3 regions of the Pseudomonas sp. 18-147 genome follow, and region 1 is predicted to be linked to each of the others. Evidence: predicted binding sites of a transcription regulator. Region 1 holds the regulator's gene; each other region holds the start of a gene.

Region 1 (6,815 bases):
TCTCGCCGGCCTCAACCAGGAAGTCCTGGAGGATTTCTTCATCGGCGTCGAAGCTCATTCGGCTGCTCCCAGAGACGTGTTACTCGAAAGGATCGGCAGGACCGCTGTCCTGCCGGAAATACCGGCCCGGCTTTCCGGACCGACTTCAGCCCGCCCGCCGGGATCACCGGCATGACGAAGGCTGTGCCAGCAGCCCGCGGATGCCAGCGTTCAATGCTTACTTAACGGCAGCGATGCCGCAGTCTTGAGCCGGGCGGGTCAGAAACCCAGGCTGGACAGCAGATCGTCCACGTCATCCTGCCCGGACACCACATCCTCTCGTTTTTCCGCGGCGACCTGCGGCCCCTCGCCCTTGGCCGAACGCTCCAGCGCGGCCTGGTGGCGCATGCTCACGTGGTCGTGCTCGATTCCGGCGTAACGGTCCACCTGGCCGGCCATCCAGACCAGCTTCACGAGGTTGCTCTCGACCTCGGTGACCAGCTTGGTGACACGCTTGATCACCTGGCCGGTCAGGTCCTGGTAATCCTGCGCCAGCAGGATGTCATTGAGCTGCGAGGACAACTGGCCGGCGTTCTCGCCGCTGCGCACGAGGAACTGTTCGATGCGCTTGGCCAGCTCGCGGAAGCCGTCAGCGTCGATTTCCCGGCGCATGAAGCGTTGCCACTCCTGGTGCAGCTCCCGCGAATCGTCGCCCAGTTGGTTGACCAGCGGGGCGCTCTGCTCCACCAGGTCCATGGTCCGGTTGGCGGCCTTCTCGGTCATTTCCACCACGTAGGAAAGACGATCGGTGGCATCGGCGATCTGCGACATTTCCTGCGCGTGGGGGGAATGCGGGTCGATCTGGAAATCGACGATGGCGTTGTGCAGTTCGCGGGTCAGCTTGCCCACTTCCTGGTAGAGGCCACGGTCCCTGGCCTGGCTGAGCTCCTGGATCAATTGCACCGCCTGCTGGAAGTGCCCCCGTTCGAGACAGTCCACCAGTTCGCGCGCGTGTTTTTTCAGGGTCGATTCGAATTCGTCGCCCGTGGAATCGTTACCAAGCACCATGACACCCTCTTGGCCGGCTTCAGCCGTTGACCCGCTCGAAAATCTTCTCGATCTTTTCCTTCAGGACCTGAGCGGTGAAGGGTTTGACCACATAGCCGTTGACCCCGGCCTGGGCCGCTTCGATGATCTGGTCGCGCTTGGCCTCGGCGGTGACCATCAGCACCGGCAGGTGCTTGAGGCGCTCGTCGGCGCGAACCGCGCGCAGCAGATCGATGCCGGTCATGCCCGGCATGTTCCAGTCGGTGACGAGAAAGTCGAAATTGCCGCTGTGCAGCATCGGCAGCGCCGTGGTGCCGTCGTCGGCCTCGGCGGTATTGGTGAAGCCCAAGTCCCGCAAGAGGTTCTTGATGATGCGTCTCATCGTGGAAAAGTCGTCCACGATGAGAATTTTCATGTTCTTGTCCAAGTAAACCTCCGTACAGACCAGAGCGCGCCCCAGGGGACGCGCCACACATTCTTTTGCGTTAACGGTTACAAGCTGCGGTCGAGGCCGGTTCAGGCCGACCGCCAATCGGCCAGGCGCGCGCGCAAACGCGCGGCGCACTGGCTGTGCAACTGGCTGACCCGCGATTCGCTGACGCCCAGTACCTCGCCGATCTCCTTGAGGTTGAGTTCCTCGTCGTAATACAACGCCAGCACCAGGCGCTCGCGCTCCGGCAACTTGGCGATGGCATCCGCCAGGGCCGCCTGGAAACGTTCGTCGAGCAGGCCGTGGATCGGTTCGTTGTGACTGAGGCTGGTGTCTTCCGGCAATCCATGTTCGCCGTCCTGCAACAGGTCGTCGAAGCTGTACAGGCGGCTGCCCTGCGTGTCGCTGAGGATGCCGTAGTAATCTTCGAGGCTCAATTGGAGTTCGGCAGCAACTTCGTGATCTTTAGCGTCGCGTCCGGTTCTCGCCTCGATCGCGCGGATCGCGTCGGTCACCATGCGCGTGTTGCGGTGCACCGAACGCGGCGCCCAGTCGCCCTTGCGGACCTCGTCGAGCATGGCCCCGCGGATACGGATGCCGGCATAGGTCTCGAAGCTGGCGCCCTTGCCGGCGTCGTATTTCTTCGCGGCCTCGAGCAGGCCGATCATGCCGGCCTGCATCAGGTCCTCCACCTGCACGCTGGCCGGCAGGCGGCCGAGCAGGTGATAGGCGATGCGCTTGACCAGTGGTGCGTAACGCTGGATCAGTTGCTCCTGGGAGTTCTGCGCTTGCGCCTTGCTATACATACGCACTCCAGAGGCCGCTGTCATACGGCCGAACCTGTCGCGGGGTGTTGGACCAGTCGTTCGACGAAGAACTCCAGGTGCCCGCGCGGGTTGGCCGGCAGCGGCCAGCTATCGACCTTCTGCGCGACCGCCTTGAAGGCCAGGGACGCCTTCGAGCGGGGGAATGCCTCGTATACGGCTCGCTGTTTCTGCACGGCCTTGCGTACCGACTCGTCGTAAGGGATGACACCTACATACTGTAGTGCGACGTCGAGGAAACGGTCAGTGACCTTGGTCAGTTTGGCGAACAGGTTGCGTCCTTCCTGCGGGCTGTGGGCCATGTTGGCCAGGACCCGGAAGCGGGTCATGCCGTGGTCGCGGTTGAGCAGTTTGATCAGGGCGTAGGCATCGGTGATCGAGGTCGGCTCGTCGCAGACGACCAGCAGCACCTCCTGCGCGGCGCGGACGAAACTGACCACCGAATCGCCGATTCCGGCGGCAGTGTCGACGACCAGGACATCGAGGTTGTCGCTGATATCGCTGAACGCCTGGATCAGCCCCGCATGCTGCATGGGCGAGAGGTGCACCATGCTCTGCGTGCCGGAGGCCGCGGGAACGATGCGCACGCCACCGGGACCGAGGAGGAGGACATCGCGCAGTTCGCAGCGTCCCTCGATCACGTCGGCCAGGGTGCGCTTGGGCGTGAGTCCCAGCAGGACGTCGACGTTGGCCAGGCCGAGGTCGGCATCCAGCAGCATGACGCGACGGCCGAGATCGGCCAGAGCCAGTGCCAGGTTCACCGACACATTGGTCTTGCCGACGCCGCCCTTGCCGCCAGTTACTGCGATCACCTGTACGGGATGCATGCTACCCATCTGCTTCATACCTTGTGTTGTCGTCTTCCCGGAACGCCCCTTCCAGCGCTCTCCGGTTTTGGCGGGAACGATGCGCCATCGCTCCCGGCCCGGCGGAAGCCACCTTCGCTTCCGTCACCCGCGCCACGCGCGGTTCTTCCCACGTCCTCAGCCGGCACGCCGCGCCGGTTGCTGGTAGAGCCCGGCGAACATCTCGGCCATGGCGTCCTCGCTGGGCTCTTCCGGTGCCTGCAGGCTCACCGCCCGGCTGACCAGTTGGTGACTGCGCGCCACCTGCAGGTCGTCCGGAATCCGCGGCCCATCCGCCAGATAGGCTACCGGGAGACGCTGGGCGATAGCCAGCGCCATCGATTCACCGAGGCTGCCCGCCTCGTCCAGCTTAGTCAGGATGCAACCCGCCAGCCCGCAGTGCCGATAGGTCTGGTAGGCCGACTTGAGCACCTGGCTCTGGCTGGTGGTGGCCATCACCAGGTAATTCTTCACGTTCAGGCTCGGCGACGCCAGTGCCTCGAGCTGCATGCGCAATGCCGGGTCGCTGGCCGGCAGGCCGGCGGTATCGATCAGCACCATGCGCTTGCGCGCCAGCGGCGCCAGGGCCTGGATCAGCGACTGGCCGGGATCGACCAGGGTCACCGGTACGTTGAGGATCCGACCGAGGGTCTTGATCTGCTCCTGGGCGCCGATCCGGTAGCTGTCCATGCTCACCAGCGCCAGGCTCTGGGCGCCGTACTTGAGGACGTAGCGCGCGGCCATCTTCGCCAGGGTGGTGGTCTTGCCGGCACCTGCCGGGCCGACCAGGGCCAGTACGCCGCCCGCGTCGAGCGGGTCCTGCTCGGGGGTCTGCACGGCACGCGACAGGTGCGCCAACAGCATGCGCCAGGCCTGGCGCGTATCGCCCACCGCGGCGACCCGCTCCAGCAACGGCTTGCTCAGCTCCGCCGGCAAGCCCATGCGCTGCAGGCGCCGCCAGAGATTGGCCTGCTGCGGACGCTGGTGCTGCAACTGGCCCCAGGCGATGGAACCCAGTTGTACCTCGATCAGCTCGCGCAGGCCGTTCAGTTCGAAACGCATTGCCTCGAGGGTCTGGCCGCCCGCCTGGGGCTTGGCCTGCGCCGCCGTCATGGACTCGGCCAGGGACGGACGCGCCGGCTTCTCCTCGGCGAACAATTGACGGTCCTTGCGCTGGGTTTCCGCCGGACGCGCCGTCAACTCGGCGCGCGCCTCTGCGATCCGCGCCTGGGTCTTGCGCAGCTCCACTTCCAGCGCCGGGTTGGGCTTGCTCGGCGCCGGCGGGGCCTGGTAATCCAGCGCCGCGGTCAGCTCGATGCCGCCGGCGACCCGGCGGTTGCCGAGAATCGCGGCGTCCGGACCCAGTTCGTCGCGGACCAGTTTCATGGCCTGGCGCATATCGGCGGCGAAGAAGCGTTTGACTTGCATTGCCCGAACCCCTCAGTTCAGTAGTCTTGCCGGCAACCTCAGGTTGCCCGGTGTGCCGGCCCTGGAGCCGGCGCAGCCCTCGTTCAGTTCTGTCCCACCGTCGCGACGATGGTGACTTGCTTGTTGTCCGGGATTTCCTGGTAGGCCAGCACATGCATGCTGGGCACCGCCATCCGCGCGAAGCGCGACATCATCGAGCGGATCGGTCCGGCAACCAGCAGGATCGCCGGCTTACCGAGCATCTCCTGGCGTTGTGCGCTCTCGATCAGCGAGCGTTGCAGCTTCTCGGCCATCCCCGGCTCCAGCAACATGCCGTCCTCGGAGCCTTGTCCGGCCTTCTGCATGCTGTTCAGCAAAATCTGTTCCAACCTCGGCTCGAGCGTGATCACAGGCAGCTCCGGCTCAAGCCCGACAATGCTTTGCACGATTGCGCGGGACAACGCGACGCGAACCGCGGCGACCATCGCGCCGGGATCTTGACTCCGTGGAGCGACGTTGGCGATGGCCTCGGCGATGGTACGGATGTCGCGCACCGGCACCTGCTCCTGGAGCAGCGCCTGCAGGACCTTGAGCAGGGTGGACAGGGAAATCAGCCCCGGCACCAGCTCTTCCGCCAGCTTCGGCGAGCTGCGCGCGAGCAATTGCAGGAGCTGTTGCACTTCTTCATGGCCCAGCAGCTCGTGGGCGTGCTTGTGCAGCACCTGGTTCAGGTGAGTGGCGACCACGGTGCTCGCATCCACCACGGTGTAGCCCAGCGACTGCGCCTGGTCGCGCTGGCCGGGCTCGATCCATACCGCCTCCAGGCCGAAGGCCGGGTCCTTGCCGGCGATGCCGTTGAGGCTGCCGAATACCTGGCCGGGGTTGATCGCCAGCTCGCGATCGGGATAGATCTCCGCTTCGGCCACGCTGACCCCCATCAGGGTCAGACGGTAGGCGTTGGGCAGCAGGTCGAGGTTGTCGCGGATGTGCACCGAGGGCATCAGGAAGCCCAGCTCCTGGGACAGCTTCTTGCGTACGCCCTTGATCCGCGCCAGCAGTTGCCCGCCCTGGTTGCGGTCGACCAGCGGGATCAACCGGTAGCCGACTTCCAGGCCGACCATGTCCACCGGGGTGACGTCGTCCCAACCCAGTTCCTTGACCTCCTGGGCGCGCTGCGCCGGCAGCAGCTCCTGCTGGCGCTGCACCTCCTGCTCGGCGACCTGCTTGGCCTTGTTCTGCCGGTGCCAGATCCAGTAGGCGGCAGCACCGGCCAGGGCGCCGAGGCCGATGAAGGAAACGTGCGGCATGCCCGGCACGGCGCCCATGGCGATCAGGATCGCCGCGGAGATCGCCAGCGCCTTGGGCGAGGCGAACATCTGCCGGTTGACCTGCTGGCCCATGTCCTCGGAACTGGAGACCCGCGTCACCATGATCGCCGCCGCGGTCGACAGCAGCAGCGACGGCAGTTGTGCCACCAGGCCGTCACCGATGGTCAGCAGGGCGTAGACCTTGCCGGCATCGCCGAAGGACATCGAATGCTGGATCATGCCGATGGCGACGCCGCCGATCAGGTTGATGAAGAGAATCAGCAGGCCGGCGATGGCGTCGCCGCGGACGAACTTGCTGGCACCGTCCATCGAACCGTAGAAGTCGGCCTCCTGGGCCACCTCGCTGCGGCGCTTCTTGGCTTCCTCCTGCTCGATCAGGCCGGCGTTGAGGTCGGCGTCGATGGCCATCTGCTTGCCGGGCATGGCATCCAGGGTGAAGCGCGCGCTGACTTCGGAAATCCGCCCGGCGCCCTTGGTCACCACCACGAAGTTGATGATCATGAGGATCGCGAACACCACCACCCCGACCACGTAGTTGCCGCCGATCACCACTTCGCCGAAGGCCTGGATCACCTTGCCTGCGGCGCCATGGCCGTCGTGGCCGTGGAGCAGCACCACGCGGGTCGAGGCAACGTTCAGCGCCAGGCGCAACAGGGTCGCCACCAGCAGGATGGTCGGGAACACGGCGAAGTCCAGCGGCCGCAGGGCGTACACGCAGACCAGCAGGACGACGATGGACAGGGCGATGTTGAAGGTGAACAGCACGTCCAGCAGGAATGGCGGGATCGGCAGGGTCATCATCGCCAGCATGGCCAGCAGCAGGACCGGCACGCCGAGGCTGCCGCGCCCCAGTCCCGCCAGGTTGCTGCGCACATTGCTGATCAGTTGCGTGCGATCCACTCTCGACTCCCCTGCCCTGCGTATGGCGCCCGTGGGTGGGCGCCGAACAAACTTT
Region 2 (6,815 bases), 2.3 Mb from region 1:
GGCGATCCAGGGCGAGTTCGAGGTACCGGAGGAACTGACCCTGCCCTGCACCATGTACGATGCCCTGCGGCGCCTGAAAGGCAGCGCGCTGGCGCGCGAACTGTTCGGCAGCGAGTTCGTCGAAGGCTACGTGGCGACCAAGAGCATGGAACTGACCAGCTTCTTCGACGAGATCAGCCCCTGGGAGCGTCGCGTCCTGGCAGCCCAGGCCTGATCCACCGTGGTACTTTCCTAGCCCTGTGTCACCCCCTGCCGCCTCGCGGCGGCAGGGTCGTGGTGTCGGGTGCCGGCTTCGGCATCCCGCGTCCTGTCCCGGGGCCTCCCCGGGACTCCAACGCTGTGCGAGCCGGGCAGTCCGCGAGCGGCGCCGGCTCCCTTGTACGGGACCGGAGGTCCGATGCGGCGGATTTTCTTCTCTTTTCGCGCTCTCTATTTCGCTACCCTGCTGATGCTCACCGGCTCCGGCCTGCTCAGCACCTACCTGGCGCTGCGCCTGGCGGCGGACAAGGTCGACGGCCTGTGGGTCGGCGCGCTGATGGCAGCCAACTACTTCGGCCTGGTGCTGGGCGGCAAGGTCGGTCACCGGCTGATCGCCCGGGTCGGCCACATCCGCGCCTACGTCGCCTGCGCCGGGGTGGTCACCGCCGCGGTCCTCGGTCATGGCCTGCTGCCCTGGCTGCCGGCCTGGATCGCCTTGCGCATGGTGATGGGCCTGGGCCTGATGTGCCAGTACATGGTGATCGAGAGCTGGCTCAACGAGCAGGCCGATGCCAGCCAGCGCGGCGCGGTGTTCGGCGGCTACATGGCGGCTTCCTACCTGGGCCTGGTGCTCGGCCAGATGATCCTGGTGGCGCATCCGCAACTGGGGCCGGAGTTGCTGATGCTGGTGGCCTTCTGCTTCGCCCTGTGCCTGGTGCCGCTGGCCCTGACCCACAAGATCCACCCCGCAGCGCTGCGCCCGGCGCCGCTCGAACCACGTTTCTTCATCCGCCGGGTGCCGCAGTCGCTGACCACCGTATTGGTCTCGGGGCTGGTGGTCGGCTCCTTCTATGGCCTGGCGCCGCTGTATGCCAACCAGTTGGGGTTGCCCAACGAGCAGGTCGGCCTGTACATGGGCGCCTGCATCTTCGCCGGGCTGCTGGTGCAGTGGCCGCTCGGCTGGCTGTCCGACCGTCGCGACCGCGCCTGGCTGATCCGCGCCTGCGCCATCCTGCTGTGCCTGTTCGCCTTGCCGCTGGCATTGTTGCAACAGATGCCGCTGGCGTTGCTGCTGGCCCTGGGAATCGCCGCGAGCATGTTGCAGTTCACCCTCTATCCGCTGGCAGTGGCCTTTTCCAACGACCATGTGGAGACCGAGCGACGGGTTTCGCTGACCGCCATGCTGCTGGTGACCTTCGGCGTCGGCGCCTGCATCGGACCGCTGGCGGCCGGCGCGCTGATGCGGCTGTTTGGCGCTAACATGCTATATGCGTTCGTCAGCGCCTGCGCGCTGATCCTGGTCTGGCGGGTCCATCCGGAGAAGGTCAGCGGCCTGCACCGGGTCGACGACGCGCCGCTGCACCACGTGCCGACCCCGGACAACATGACCAGCTCCCCGCTGGTCGCGGCGCTCGATCCGCGGGTAGACGAACAGGCGGTGCAGGAGCAGATGGTCGATGGCGAGCCCGACGCGCCGCAGGCCGACGGTGCGACGCAGAACTGAACTCCGCTCGCCGCGGGAGCCGATAGGCAGGAGAGGTTGCGATGAGTCCGACGCTTTCCCTTCACCTGATGGTGCGCAACCTGCCGCCCGGGCAGCGGCGGCCGAAGATCGCCCAGGCCATCGGCGAGGAGAGCGCGGGACGCTTGCAGCGGGTATTGCTGGAACGCGCCCTGCGCCTGCCCGATCGCGGTTTCAGCGCCCGCATCCTCTGGTTCGACGACGATCTGGACAGCGATCTGCAGGCGCTGGCGGTGGCATTGGGCTGGAGCCTGATGAGCCAGCCGGCCGGCGACCCCGGCGAGCGCATGCGGCGTATCGCGGCGCTGGGGTTGGCGGAAAGCGAGGCGGTACTGCTGATTCGCCACGACTGCCCGGTGCTGGACGGCGACTACCTGGAAGCGGCCTGCACCGCCCTGGGCCGCCACCAGGCGGTGCTGGGGCCGGTGGAGCGGGGCGGCTACGCGCTGCTCGGCCTGACCCGGGTCGACCCGCTGTTGTTCGAGTCGATGCCCTGGGGCGGAGACCGCCTGCTGGCGCTCACCTGCGAGCGTCTCCGGCAACTGGGCTGGGAGCATCACCTGTTGCCGGCGCTCTGGGACGTCGACCGTCCCGAGGACCTGCCGCGCCTGGCGGCGCTGGGGCTGGTCCTGTGAAACTCAGAACAGTTCGTCTTTCTCGAAGCGCCGCGCTTCGCGCTGTAACTGGTAGACGAAGCGATCCACCTGACGCTGGGCGAGGCCGCTCATCTCGCTGAAGCGGACGCCGGCGAAGGTCGCGTCGAGCTTTTCGTCGAAGCGCACGTGACGCAGTTCGATCGCGCTACTGATCGCGCCCTGTGGCAGCTGGGCGCTGAAGTCTTCGTAGATCTCGCCGGGATGCAGGCGTTCGGCGACATTGCCGGCGAAGCGCAGCTTGGCGCCGGTGGCGGAGATATCCAGCAGTTGTCCGCTCAGCGGCGCGCGGAGTTTCTCCCCGGCGATTTCCGCGGCGATCGGCTGGCTCTGCTTGATGCTGGCGCGGTAGGCGTTGCGGCGCTGGTGGTAGAGCACTTCGGCGGGAAGGGCGGCCCAGTAGCAGGGAACGCCGTCGTGTTCGCCGAACTGCACCGGGCGCTCGCATTCCCAGGCGATACGCACGCCTTCGTGGAAGGCTTCGACGCGAAACGCCTCGCCATTCTGCAGGAAACGTTCGCCGGTGTTGGGGATGAGTTCGTCCAGCGCGACCATCCCGCGGTCGCGGTCGATGTCCACCAGGAAGCTCTGGAAGCGCTGGTTGCGATCGGCAAAGGTGATCAGCAGGGAGTCGCGGCTATCCTGCAGCAGGCGCAGGTTGGCCTGGATTTCCACGGGGGCCTTGAGCACCTTCGGGGGTTGCGGCCCCGCTTCTTCGACGAACGGGTTGGGCACCTTCAATGCTCTCCTGGGGCACGAATGCCTCAATGATAGCACTGTGCCTTGATACGTGTGCTGGTCGGGTTCAGGCCTGGCTGAGCGGGCGTTGCCGGCTGCTCGAGGCGGTGCCGCCGCGGCTGTCGTACAGGCTCGGGGCGTCCTGGCCGCGGAGGATGTTCAGCAGGCTGCCGGTGGAAGCCTGGTTGGCGCGGATGATCCGCCCGTTGCGCAGGTTGGCCTGCTGGCAACGCTCCAGCAGTTCGCCCAGTTCGTCGCCGCGCGCCAGCAGCTCGGCGCCATCCGCGCGCTCGCGGGCGTAGCGGGCAAGGCCTTCGCGGTCGAGGGAAACGCCGGCTTCGCGGAGGATTTCCGCGCGGGCCCGGCCATTTCGCTCCAGTTGCTGCATCAGTGGCTGCTTGGCCCCGAGAAGCTGTTGCAGGACCGGCAGCTCGCGCCGTTCCAGGGCCTGGAATTCTTCGTCGACCAACTGCAGGAGTTGGCTGGCGTGGCCGATATCCTCGGCGAACAGATCGAGCAGGGTAGGGGAGTCAGGCATCTCGGGCTCGGGAGTTCATTCGGCGTCCAATGTCCTCCAGCGCGTCCTTCGAGGTCAGCGCTGGGATTCGAAGTCGAGCAGCTTGCTGGCAACACGCTCGCTGTCGACCTGATAAGTGCCATCGGCGATCGCTTGCTTGATCCGGGCAACCTTATCGTTGTCGACCACCGGCAGGGTCTGCAGCTGGTCCGTGACTTTCTGCATGTTCTGGGCGGTTTCGCTGATCTGCACCGACTCGCCGCTCTTCGGAGCGGAAGTCGCGGCCTGGCCTGCCTTGTCGGCGCCAGTGGCGTCGGGACGCCCCGCGGCGGTGCTGCCGGTACGGCCGGTGGTGGCTGGCGTGCTGCCGGGATTCAGCCGGTTGAAGTCGATGACCATGGTTGTAAACCTCGAAGGTATTGGACGCTTGCCTAGCTTTTCGGCGAAGGCTTGAAAAACTTTAGGACTTATTTTCGTGCGTCGTTTCCCAGTTTAGAGAAACCCGCCGGGGTAGCGCCAGCGCTACCGGCCACGGCTTTCCCTCTACATATTCACCTCGACCGTGCCGGGTTCTATCACGCGGGCCTTGATTATCCGCTGCGAGCGCAGGTTGCGCACGCGGATCTGCTGGCCCGGGGCGCCATCGGACAGCGCCTCGCCGGGCATCTTGACGTTGATGGTGGCGGTGCGTGCGAGGATCACCACCTGGTCGCCCTTGCGCACGGCCTCGGCCTGCTCGAGGAAGACCGGCGCCAGCACCTGGTCGTTGACCACCGGTCGGCGCAGCTTCTGCCCGACGACGCGGGCCGGATCGGTCAGGTAGCCCTGGGTCAGCAGGCCGACGTCGCGCTCGACCAGGGCGATGTCGGCATCCTCCAGCACGTGCGCGCGCTTGAGTGGCTGCACCGCGACCACTACCTGGCGGAACAGTTTCACCTGCGCCGGCATGAAGATGGTCCAGGGCGCACTGCCTTCGCAACTGATGCGCACGGTGACCCTGCCGATCGGTTGTGCCGGACTTTCCTGGCTGAGCGTCAAGTCCCTGTCGCATTCGGCCAGGCGCAAGCGCGGGTCGACGCGATTGACCTGAATCTGGTAGCGCCCGTCGAGTCCGCTATTCTGCAGATATTCTTCTACCTTGAATTCAAGAAACCCCTGGGTGGAGCCGATAAGTACCTCGGGAGCGGTAAAACCCTGGGCCTGGCTGTTGTTAGCCGCGCACAGGTAGCCGAGCCCGAGCAAAACGGGTAAAAACCGTAGAGAAGTATGGCTACATGCCATTATTCGTCGAAAAACTGTCGTTGCCTGTTTCATGCAACGGGTTAAGCAATGGTCGTGCCGGAGTCCGGCACGACCGTCTGAGGGGAGCGCCAATGGCCGGTGTTTTGGATTCAGTCAACCAGCGTACGCAGTTGGTCGGACAGAACCGTCTGGAGCTGCTTCTGTTCCGCCTGGACGGCAACCAGCTCTACGGCATCAACGTGTTCAAGGTGAAAGAGGTGTTGCAGTGCCCGCGCCTGACGGTGATGCCCAAGTCCAGCCCGGTGGTGCGCGGGGTGGCGAACATCCGCGGAGGCACCATTCCGATCCTCGACCTGGCGCTGGCCACCGGCCGCCGCGGGTTGCAGGACCTGACCAACAGCTTCGCGATCATCACCGAGTACAACACCAAGGTGCAGGGCTTCCTGGTGCGCTCGGTGGAGCGCATCGTCAACATGAACTGGGAAGAGATCCATCCGCCACCCAAGGGCGCCGGCCGCGAGCATTACCTGACCGCGGTGACCCGGGTGGACAAGCAGTTGGTGGAAATCATCGACGTGGAAAAAGTGCTCGCGGAGGTCGCACCGACGTCCGAGGAAGTGTCCCACGGAGTGGTGGACGCCGAGACCCAGAGCCGCGCGGTGACCAAGCGGGTGCTGGTGGTGGACGATTCGTCGGTGGCGCGCAAGCAGGTAATCCGTTGCCTGGAGGCGGTCGGCGTGGAAATGACCGCGCTCAACGACGGGCGCCAGGCCCTGGAGTACCTGCAGAACATGCTCTCCGAGGGACGGCGTCCGGAAGACGAGCTGCTGATGCTGATCTCCGACATCGAAATGCCGGAAATGGACGGTTATACCCTGACGGCGGAAATCCGTAGCGATCCCCGCCTGCAGAAACTGCACATTCTCTTGCATACTTCGTTGTCCGGGGTCTTCAACCAGGCGATGGTGAAGAAGGTCGGTGCGGACGACTTCCTCGCCAAGTTCCGTCCGGACGATCTGGCGGCGCGGGTGGTGGAGCGGATCAAGGCGGTGGACGCGGGCTGAGCGATCGGCCCTTGACAACAATGTGAATACGGGCGACCGGCTGCGTTCCGGTCGCCCAGGGCGAAGAGGCTTATGCGTGTCGGCAGCTAATGCGGATTTCGAGTTGTTCAGGGTCTTCCTCGAGAAGACCTGCGGCATTGTGCTGGGCAGCAACAAGCAGTACCTGGTCTCGAGCCGGCTGAACAAGCTGATGGAGCAGCAGGGCATCAAGAGCCTGGGAGAGCTGGTGCAGCGCATCCAGACCCAGCGCGGCGGCCTGCGCGAGATGGTGGTGGACGCGATGACCACCAACGAGACCCTGTGGTTTCGCGATACCTACCCGTTCGAGGTGCTCAAGCAGCGGGTTCTTCCCGAACTGATCAAGGCCAACGGCGGGCAGCGCCTGCGGATCTGGTCGGCGGCCTGTTCGTCAGGCCAGGAGCCATACTCGCTGTCGATGGCCATCGACGAGTTCGAGAAGACCAACCTGGGGCAGTTGAAGGCGGGCGTGCAGATCGTCGCCACCGACCTGTCGGGGTCGATGCTCACCGCCGCCAAGGCCGGCGAATACGACACCCTGGCGATGGGCCGCGGTCTGTCCCCGGAGCGTCTGCAACGCTATTTCGACGCCAAGGGACCGGGGCGCTGGGCGGTCAAGCCGGCGATCCGCAGCCGCGTCGAGTTCCGTGCCCTGAACCTGCTGGACAGCTACGCCAGCCTCGGCAAGTTCGACATGGTGTTCTGCCGCAACGTGCTGATCTATTTCTCCGCCGAGGTGAAGCGCGACATCCTGCTGCGCATCCATGGCACGCTCAAGCCTGGCGGCTACTTGTTCCTCGGCGCCTCCGAGGCGTTGAACAACCTGCCCGACCACTACCAGATGGTGCAGTGCAGCCCGGGCA
Region 3 (6,815 bases), 1.4 Mb from region 1:
TGCTGCTGGTGGTCGGGCTGGTCCTCGCGCAGACCGGCCTGTGGCTGTTCGACCAGGGCCTGCGGCGCTATTTCGCCGGCAATCTGCGCGAGGAGGCGGAGAACCTGCTGGTGGCCATGGTGCGCGGGCCGAACGGCATGCAACTGGACGAGCAACGCCTCAACCCGGCGTTCCAGCGCCCGTATTCCGGGCGCTATTTCGTCATCGAGCTGGAAAAGGACACCTGGCGCTCACGCTCCCTGTGGGACAGCGAGCTGGAAGTGCCGCACAAGAAAGGGCTGGTGCAGGGCCTGGTCGATGGGCCCGAGGAGCAGCGACTGCTGGTGTTCCGCGGCCACTACAAGCGCATGGGCCAGAAGCTGCGGATCGTGGTGGCGCAGGACTATACGCCGATCCTGGAAAGCTTCGCCCGTGTGCAGTGGATGGGTCTGGGCGCCGGCGCCCTGGCGCTGCTCCTGGTATTGCTATTGCAGCGCCTGACCGTGCGTCGTTCGCTGCGTCCGCTGGAGGAGGTGCGCCTGCAGATCGCCCAGCTGCAACAGGGCCAGCGTAGCCAACTGGACAACCAGGCTCCCGAGGAACTGGAGCCGCTGGTGGAGCAGATCAACCACCTGCTGGCGCACACCGAGGAGACCCTGAAGCGTTCGCGCAACGCCCTGGGCAACCTCGGTCACGCCCTGAAGACGCCGCTGGCGGTGCTGGTCAGCCTCGCCGAGCGCGAGGAGATGGCGCGCCAGCCGGAGTTGCAACAGGTCCTGCGCGAACAGCTGGAACAGATCCAGCAGCGCCTCGGTCGCGAGTTGGGCAAGGCGCGCCTGGTCGGCGAAGCGCTGCCTGGCGCACATTTCGATTGCGCCGAGGAGTTGCCGTCGCTGTGCGACACCCTGCGCCTGATCCACGGCCCGCACCTGCAGGTGAGCTGGAGCGCGCCACCGGGGCTGCGCCTGCCATGGGACCGCGAGGACCTGCTGGAGATGCTCGGCAATCTGCTGGACAACGCCTGCAAGTGGGCCGATAGCGAAGTCCGCCTGACCGTCGCGCAGGGCGAGGGCATGGTCCGCCTGAAGGTCGACGATGACGGCCCCGGTATCCTCCCCGACCAGCGCCAGGCGGTGCTCGAGCGGGGTACCCGGCTCGACGAGCAGGTCAGCGGCCATGGCCTGGGCCTGGGCATCGCGCGCGACATCGCCGAGGCCTGCGGTGGCCGCCTGAGTCTCGAGGACAGCCCGCTGGGCGGCCTGCGGGTGAGCGTCGAGTTGCCGTTGCAGAAGAGCGGCCGCGCCGCCAGGGCTTAACAGTTCTTCACCATTTGCCGACAGTCCCGGCAAGATTTCCTCCTGCGCTTTCCCTAGCATCCCGGGCTTCTTGCAAGGAGGTCTTGGACGATGAAACGGCGGACGGGTACGGGCCGCTGGCGCTGGGCGCTGATGCTGCCGGTGCTGGTGTTCCTGTTGGGCGAGTCCAGTGGACAGCGAGAGGAGGGGCGGTCGCCGCGGTTACCCGCGCAGGCTCGCTACGAGCAGGCCGTGGAAAACGCGTTGCGCAGCGAGCGCGGCGAGCCGCGACAGGCCGGGACAGCGGCAGCGAAGGTGGCCGAGGCGGGAGCCCCGGCGCGTCTGCGTGGCTGGCTGCGCTCGCTGGCCCGCCTGGCGATCTGGGGGACCTACGGCCCCCCGGCGCTATTCAGGCCGTGAACGGTCAGGCCTTGAACTGTTCCATCAGGCCCTGCTGGTGGTTGGCCAGGCGGTTCAGCGACTGACTGACCTGGGCCGATTCCTCGGCCTGGCTCGACAGCGACTCGGTGACGTCACGGATCGCCGCGACATTGCGGTTGATCTCCTCGGCTACCGAGCTCTGTTCCTCGGCGGCGCTGGCAATCTGCAGGTTCATGTCGTTGATCACCGTCACCGCCTCGCCGATCCGTTGCAGCGCGGCCACCGCTTCATCCACCTGCTCGACGCTGCCCTGGGCCTGGCGATGGCTGCCGTGCATGGCGTCGACCACGTCGCGGGTGCCCTGTTGCAGGCCTTCGATCACCCCGCGGATCTGTTCCACCGAGTCCTGGGTGCGCCGGGCGAGGTTGCGCACTTCGTCGGCGACCACCGCGAAGCCGCGGCCGGCGTCGCCGGCGCGGGCCGCCTCGATGGCCGCGTTGAGCGCCAGCAGGTTGGTCTGCTCGGCGATGGCGCGGATCACTTCCAGCACCGAACCGATTTCCTCGCTGCTGCTGGCCAGTTGCTCGACCTGGCCCATGGCGCTGGTCAGGTTGGCGGCCAGGCTGTCGATGCTCTGGGTGGTGCGGTCGATCAGCGCCAGGCCGTCGCGGGTCGCCTGGTCGGCACCGCGCGCGGCGTCGGCGGCCTGGGCGGCGCTACGGGCGACGTCCTGGGCAGTGGCGGTCATCTCGTGGGATGCGGTGGCGACCTGGTCGATCTCGCGGAACTGCTGCTGCATGCCGGCGCTGGTCTGGCTGGAAATCGCCGCCGACTGGTCGGCGGTACTGCGCGCATCGCGCACCGAGACCTTCACGTCGCGGATGATCGGCTGCAGCTTGTCGAGAAAACGGTTGAACCAACCGGCCAGTTCGCCCAGCTCGTCGCGCCCGGTGTGCGGCAGACGCTGGGTCAGGTCGCCTTCGCCGCTGGCGATGTCGCGCAGCATGTGGGCGACGCCGAGGATCGGCCGGGTCACGCCGCGGGCGCTCAGCCACAGCACCAGCAGGCCGAGCACCGCGGCGCCGAGGCCGAGGCCCAGTTCGACCCAGGTGCCTTCGCGACGCATGTCGTCCAGTTGCCGCTCCAGCGCCAGGGCCGGGCCGAGCAGGGCGCTCTTCGGCACTTCGAGGAGCACGCCCCAGGGCTTGGCGCCGGGAATCGGCTGCAACGGTTGCAGCACCTTGAGGTCGTCGTTCTCGTTGAACAACCGGCTCTTGCCGGCGGCCAGCAGTTGCAGGAGTTCGCCGGCGTGCTGCGGATCCGCCTTGGCCAGGTTCTTGCCGAGCAGGCCGGCGTCGCGGCTGTTGCCGGCGAACAGCCCGGCCGGGCTGAGGATGCCGACCTGGCCGACGCCGTCGTAGAGTTCGCGGTTGCCCTGTTCGCTGAGCGCCTGCAGGTTGCTCAGGTTGATGTCCAGGCCCATCACGCCGATCACCTTGCCATCCAGTTCGAGGGGAAAGGCGATGCTGGTCATCAGCAGTTGGCGTTCGCCGACCTTGTCGAAGTAAGGATCGAGCACGCAGGGTTGCCCGCTTTCCTTCGGGCAGGTGTACCAGGCGTTGTAGGCCGCGCCGCTGGGCCCGCTGCTGGTGTCGGCGAGTTCGGACTCGATCATCGACTCGGATTCCAGCTGTCCCGGCGTGGCCTGCGCCCAGTACAGGGAGAAGCGTCCCTTGTCGTTGCTGCCCAGGGCGGGCTGGTCGACGAACAGTTCGTCCTTGCCGTCCAGCGCATTGGGTTCGAAGACCACGTACAGGCCGAGCACCTCGGGATTGGCGGCGAGCGCGGTGCGCACCTGGCGGGTCAGGTCTTCGCGCAGGTCGTAGGCATCGAGGAAGCGCTTCTGCGCCTGGTCGCGGAGGAACAGGATCTGCCGGGAGAAGCCCTTGCCGTACTGGAAGGCATCCATGAAATAGCGCTGGATGCGTAACGCCTGCAATTCCCCGCGGGCTTCCAGGCGCAGGCGCGCCGATTCGTCGAGCATCTGCGTACTGGCGCTTTTCACCAGCACGCTGCTGTGCTGCATGCGGTAGACCGAAAGGCCGACCAGCAAGGCGACCACGCCGAGCAGGCAGAGCCCTGCCAGCAGGGTGATCTTCCATTGGATGGACAGGCGGCGAAGGAACATGGGAGGGGTCCTTGTACGAAGAAACTGCGGGGGCCCAAGGCTTATCGGCAGGGCTCGCCCATTCTTGACGACGGTCCGGTCGCTGGCGCCGGATTGCCGTCGTTCGGCGAATCGCACGCAAGAACCGTGCACAACGGTTTATAGCCAGGCGACATTCGCGCATGCGCGGCTTTGACAGGCGAGGATGGCTGTAGCAGAGTACGCCCCTTTTTTCGGCCGCAGACGGTCGAGTTCGTTTCATTTGCAAGGAGTTCAACGATGAACGCAGTGGTGCTGGCGGTGGGGCTGATGCTCGTCCTCAGCCTTTGCCGTGTGCATGTCGTGCTGGCGCTGATCATCGGCGCGGTGGTCGGCGGACTGTTCGGTGGCCTAGGCCTTGAGGGGACTCTCAAGGCCTTCAACGGCGGCCTCGGCGGGGGTGCCACGGTGGCCCTGTCGTACGCCATGCTCGGCGCCTTCGCCGTGGCCATCGCCCGCTCCGGCGTGGCCCATGCGCTGGCCGACAAGGTCCTGGCGCTGCTCGGCCGGCACGACGAGCAGGGCAAGGGCGCCGGTGCGTTCAAGTGGATCCTGGTCGGCCTGCTGCTCTGCGTGGCGGTATCCTCGCAGAATATCCTGCCGATCCATATCGCCTTCATCCCGCTGCTGGTGCCGCCGCTGCTCTATGTGCTGAGCAAGCTGCAGATCGACCGGCGATTGATCGCCTGCGTCATCACCTTCGGCCTGATCACCCCGTACATGTTCCTGCCGGTGGGCTTCGGCAACATCTTCCTCAATGAAATCCTGCTGGCCAACGTGGCGCGCAACGGCGTCGACGTCAGCGGGATCAACGTCACCCACGCCATGTTCATCCCAGCCCTGGGCATGCTCGCCGGGTTGCTCATCGCGGTGCTGTTCAGCTACCGCCGCAAGCGCATCTACGACTTGCAGCGGATCGAGCAGGCCGAACGCGTCGATGTCAGCTACAACCCGAAGAGCCTGGCGGTGGCCGGGGTATCCATCGTCGCCGCGTTCGTCGCACAGCTGTGGCTGGACTCGATGATCATCGGCGCGCTGGTCGGTTTCGTGGTCTTCTCGCTGTCCGGCGTGGTGCGCTGGAAGGAGACCGACGACCTGTTCACCGAAGGCATGAAGATGATGGCCACCATCGGTTTCATCATGATCGCCGCGGCCGGTTTCGCCGAGGTGATGAAGGCCACCGGCGAGGTGCAGAGCCTGGTCGACGCCTCGGTGGCCTGGATCGGCAACAGCAAGGCGGTCGGCGCCATGCTGATGCTGCTGGTCGGCCTGCTGGTCACCATGGGCATCGGCTCGTCGTTCTCCACCGTGCCGATCATCGCCGCGATCTTCGTCCCGCTGGCGGTGCAACTGGGCTTCAGCCCGCTGGCCATCGTCAGCATCGTCGGCACCGCCGGCGCGCTGGGGGATGCAGGTTCTCCGGCGTCGGACTCGACCCTTGGGCCGACCTCCGGGCTCAACGTCGACGGCCAGCACAATCACATCTGGGACACCGTGGTGCCGACCTTCCTGCACTACAACCTGCCGTTGCTGGTGTTCGGCTGGGCCGCCGCGATGTTGCTCTGAGTTCCATCTCGGGCGGTCGCCTGACGGAATGTCGGGCCGGCCGCTTAAGCTTCCGACGGGATTGCCGATGAAACGGGAATCCCGTTTTTTATTGGGCGTCATGCTAGGAGTTGATGATGCGTCTGACCCTGAAATCCAAAGTCCTCCTGCTGGCCATGGTGCCGGTGCTGCTCTTCGCCCTGGTGCTCAGCGGCGGAGCGGTGCTGATCCTGAAAAAACAGGCTGATGCCGAAGTCAAGGATACCCGCGAGCGCCTGCTCGGCGACCGTCGTGCCGAACTCGAGCACTACGTGCAGATCGCCATGGGCAGTATCCAGGCCGAGTACGACCGCTCGGCCAACGGCGACCTGAATGCCCGCGCCGAGGCCATCGCGCGCCTGTCGAAGATCAAGTACGGCAAGGACGGCTATATCTTCGGCTACGACTCCCAGGTGGTGCGCCTGTTTCGCGGCGACAGCCCGGTGGACGTCGGCAAGAGCTTCCGCGACCGCCGCGATCCCAGCGGCGTCTACCTCAACCGCGAACTGGTGGAGGCCGGCCGCAACGGCAGCCACTACGTGACCTATACCTCGCCGCTGCCGGGCAACGAGAGCGTCATGGTGCCCAAGCTGTCCTACACCCTGTACCTGCCGAAGTGGGACATGGTTATCGGCTCGGCGATCAACCTCGACGGCGTCGAGGCCCAGTTGGTGGAAATCAAGCAGGACATCGACGAGCGTATCGGCACCCTGATCGCCAGTATCGTGGGGATCGCCGGCGTCCTTCTGGTGGTCCTGCTGGTGATCGGCCTGGCGGTGGCCAACGCGATGCTGCGGCCGTTGCACCAGATCCGCCAGAACCTCGATGACATCGCCGCCGGCGAAGGCGACCTGACCCGTCGCCTACCGGTGACCAGCCACGACGAGCTGGGCGAGCTGGCCGGTTCCTTCAACCGCTTCGTCGAGAAGATCCACGGTCTGGTGCGGCAGATCGCCGGGATGACCGGCGACCTCAAGCAACTGGTGGAGCAGATGTCGGCCCAGGCCGAGCGTTCCGAGCAGGCCATGGAGCGCCAGCGCCACGAGACCGACCAGGTCGCCACCGCGATCAACGAGATGTCCGCCGCCGCCCATGAAGTGGCGCAGAGCGCCCAGCGCGCCGCCGAGGCCGCGCAGCAGACCGACCACGAAGGCCAGGCGGCCAAGCGCGTGGTGGACGGCAGCATCGAGCGCATCCACGCGCTGGTGGACGAGATCCGCGACAGCGGGACTTCTCTGGATAGCCTGCAGCAGGACGTGCAATCCATCGTCAGTGTGCTCGGGGTGATCCGCTCCATTGCCGAACAGACCAACCTGCTGGCGCTCAACGCGGCCATCGAGGCGGCCCGTGCCGGCGAGGCCGGACGTGGC

The links. Region 1 encodes FliA, which starts transcription of late flagellar genes. Its sites were predicted from a motif close to CTAAAGTTTNNNNNNNNNNNGCCGNTAA; they were not measured.
Region 2: a site for FliA is predicted at 4,065-4,092, ahead of flgM (flagellar biosynthesis anti-sigma factor FlgM). Genes of this name have one in related genera too.
Region 3: a site for FliA is predicted at 3,885-3,912, ahead of ACM0M4_RS13325 (methyl-accepting chemotaxis protein). Genes of this name have one in related genera too.

What each region holds. Positions count from the first base shown of each region.
Region 1 covers NZ_CP182296.1:4,157,762-4,164,576, forward strand. The annotation lists gene ACM0M4_RS19675 (chemotaxis protein CheA) at 1-58, opposite strand, end outside; gene ACM0M4_RS19680 (protein phosphatase CheZ) at 259-1,047, opposite strand; gene ACM0M4_RS19685 (chemotaxis response regulator CheY) at 1,067-1,441, opposite strand; gene fliA (RNA polymerase sigma factor FliA) at 1,543-2,286, opposite strand; gene fleN (flagellar synthesis regulator FleN) at 2,283-3,125, opposite strand; gene flhF (flagellar biosynthesis protein FlhF) at 3,264-4,553, opposite strand; gene flhA (flagellar biosynthesis protein FlhA) at 4,637-6,760, opposite strand.
Region 2 covers NZ_CP182296.1:1,878,889-1,885,703, forward strand. The annotation lists gene ACM0M4_RS09110 (glutamine synthetase family protein) at 1-214, shown strand, start outside; gene ACM0M4_RS09115 (MFS transporter) at 398-1,702, shown strand; gene ACM0M4_RS09120 (TIGR04282 family arsenosugar biosynthesis glycosyltransferase) at 1,744-2,355, shown strand; gene flgZ (flagellar brake protein FlgZ) at 2,359-3,150, opposite strand; gene ACM0M4_RS09130 (flagella synthesis protein FlgN) at 3,179-3,649, opposite strand; gene flgM (flagellar biosynthesis anti-sigma factor FlgM) at 3,704-4,027, opposite strand; gene flgA (flagellar basal body P-ring formation chaperone FlgA) at 4,172-4,870, opposite strand; gene ACM0M4_RS09145 (chemotaxis protein CheV) at 5,002-5,934, shown strand; gene cheR (protein-glutamate O-methyltransferase CheR) at 6,011-6,815, shown strand, end outside.
Region 3 covers NZ_CP182296.1:2,765,656-2,772,470, forward strand. The annotation lists gene carS (two-component system sensor histidine kinase CarS) at 1-1,295, shown strand, start outside; gene ACM0M4_RS13320 (hypothetical protein) at 1,386-1,694, shown strand; gene ACM0M4_RS13325 (methyl-accepting chemotaxis protein) at 1,699-3,843, opposite strand; gene ACM0M4_RS13330 (Na+/H+ antiporter family protein) at 4,102-5,427, shown strand; gene ACM0M4_RS13335 (methyl-accepting chemotaxis protein) at 5,541-6,815, shown strand, end outside.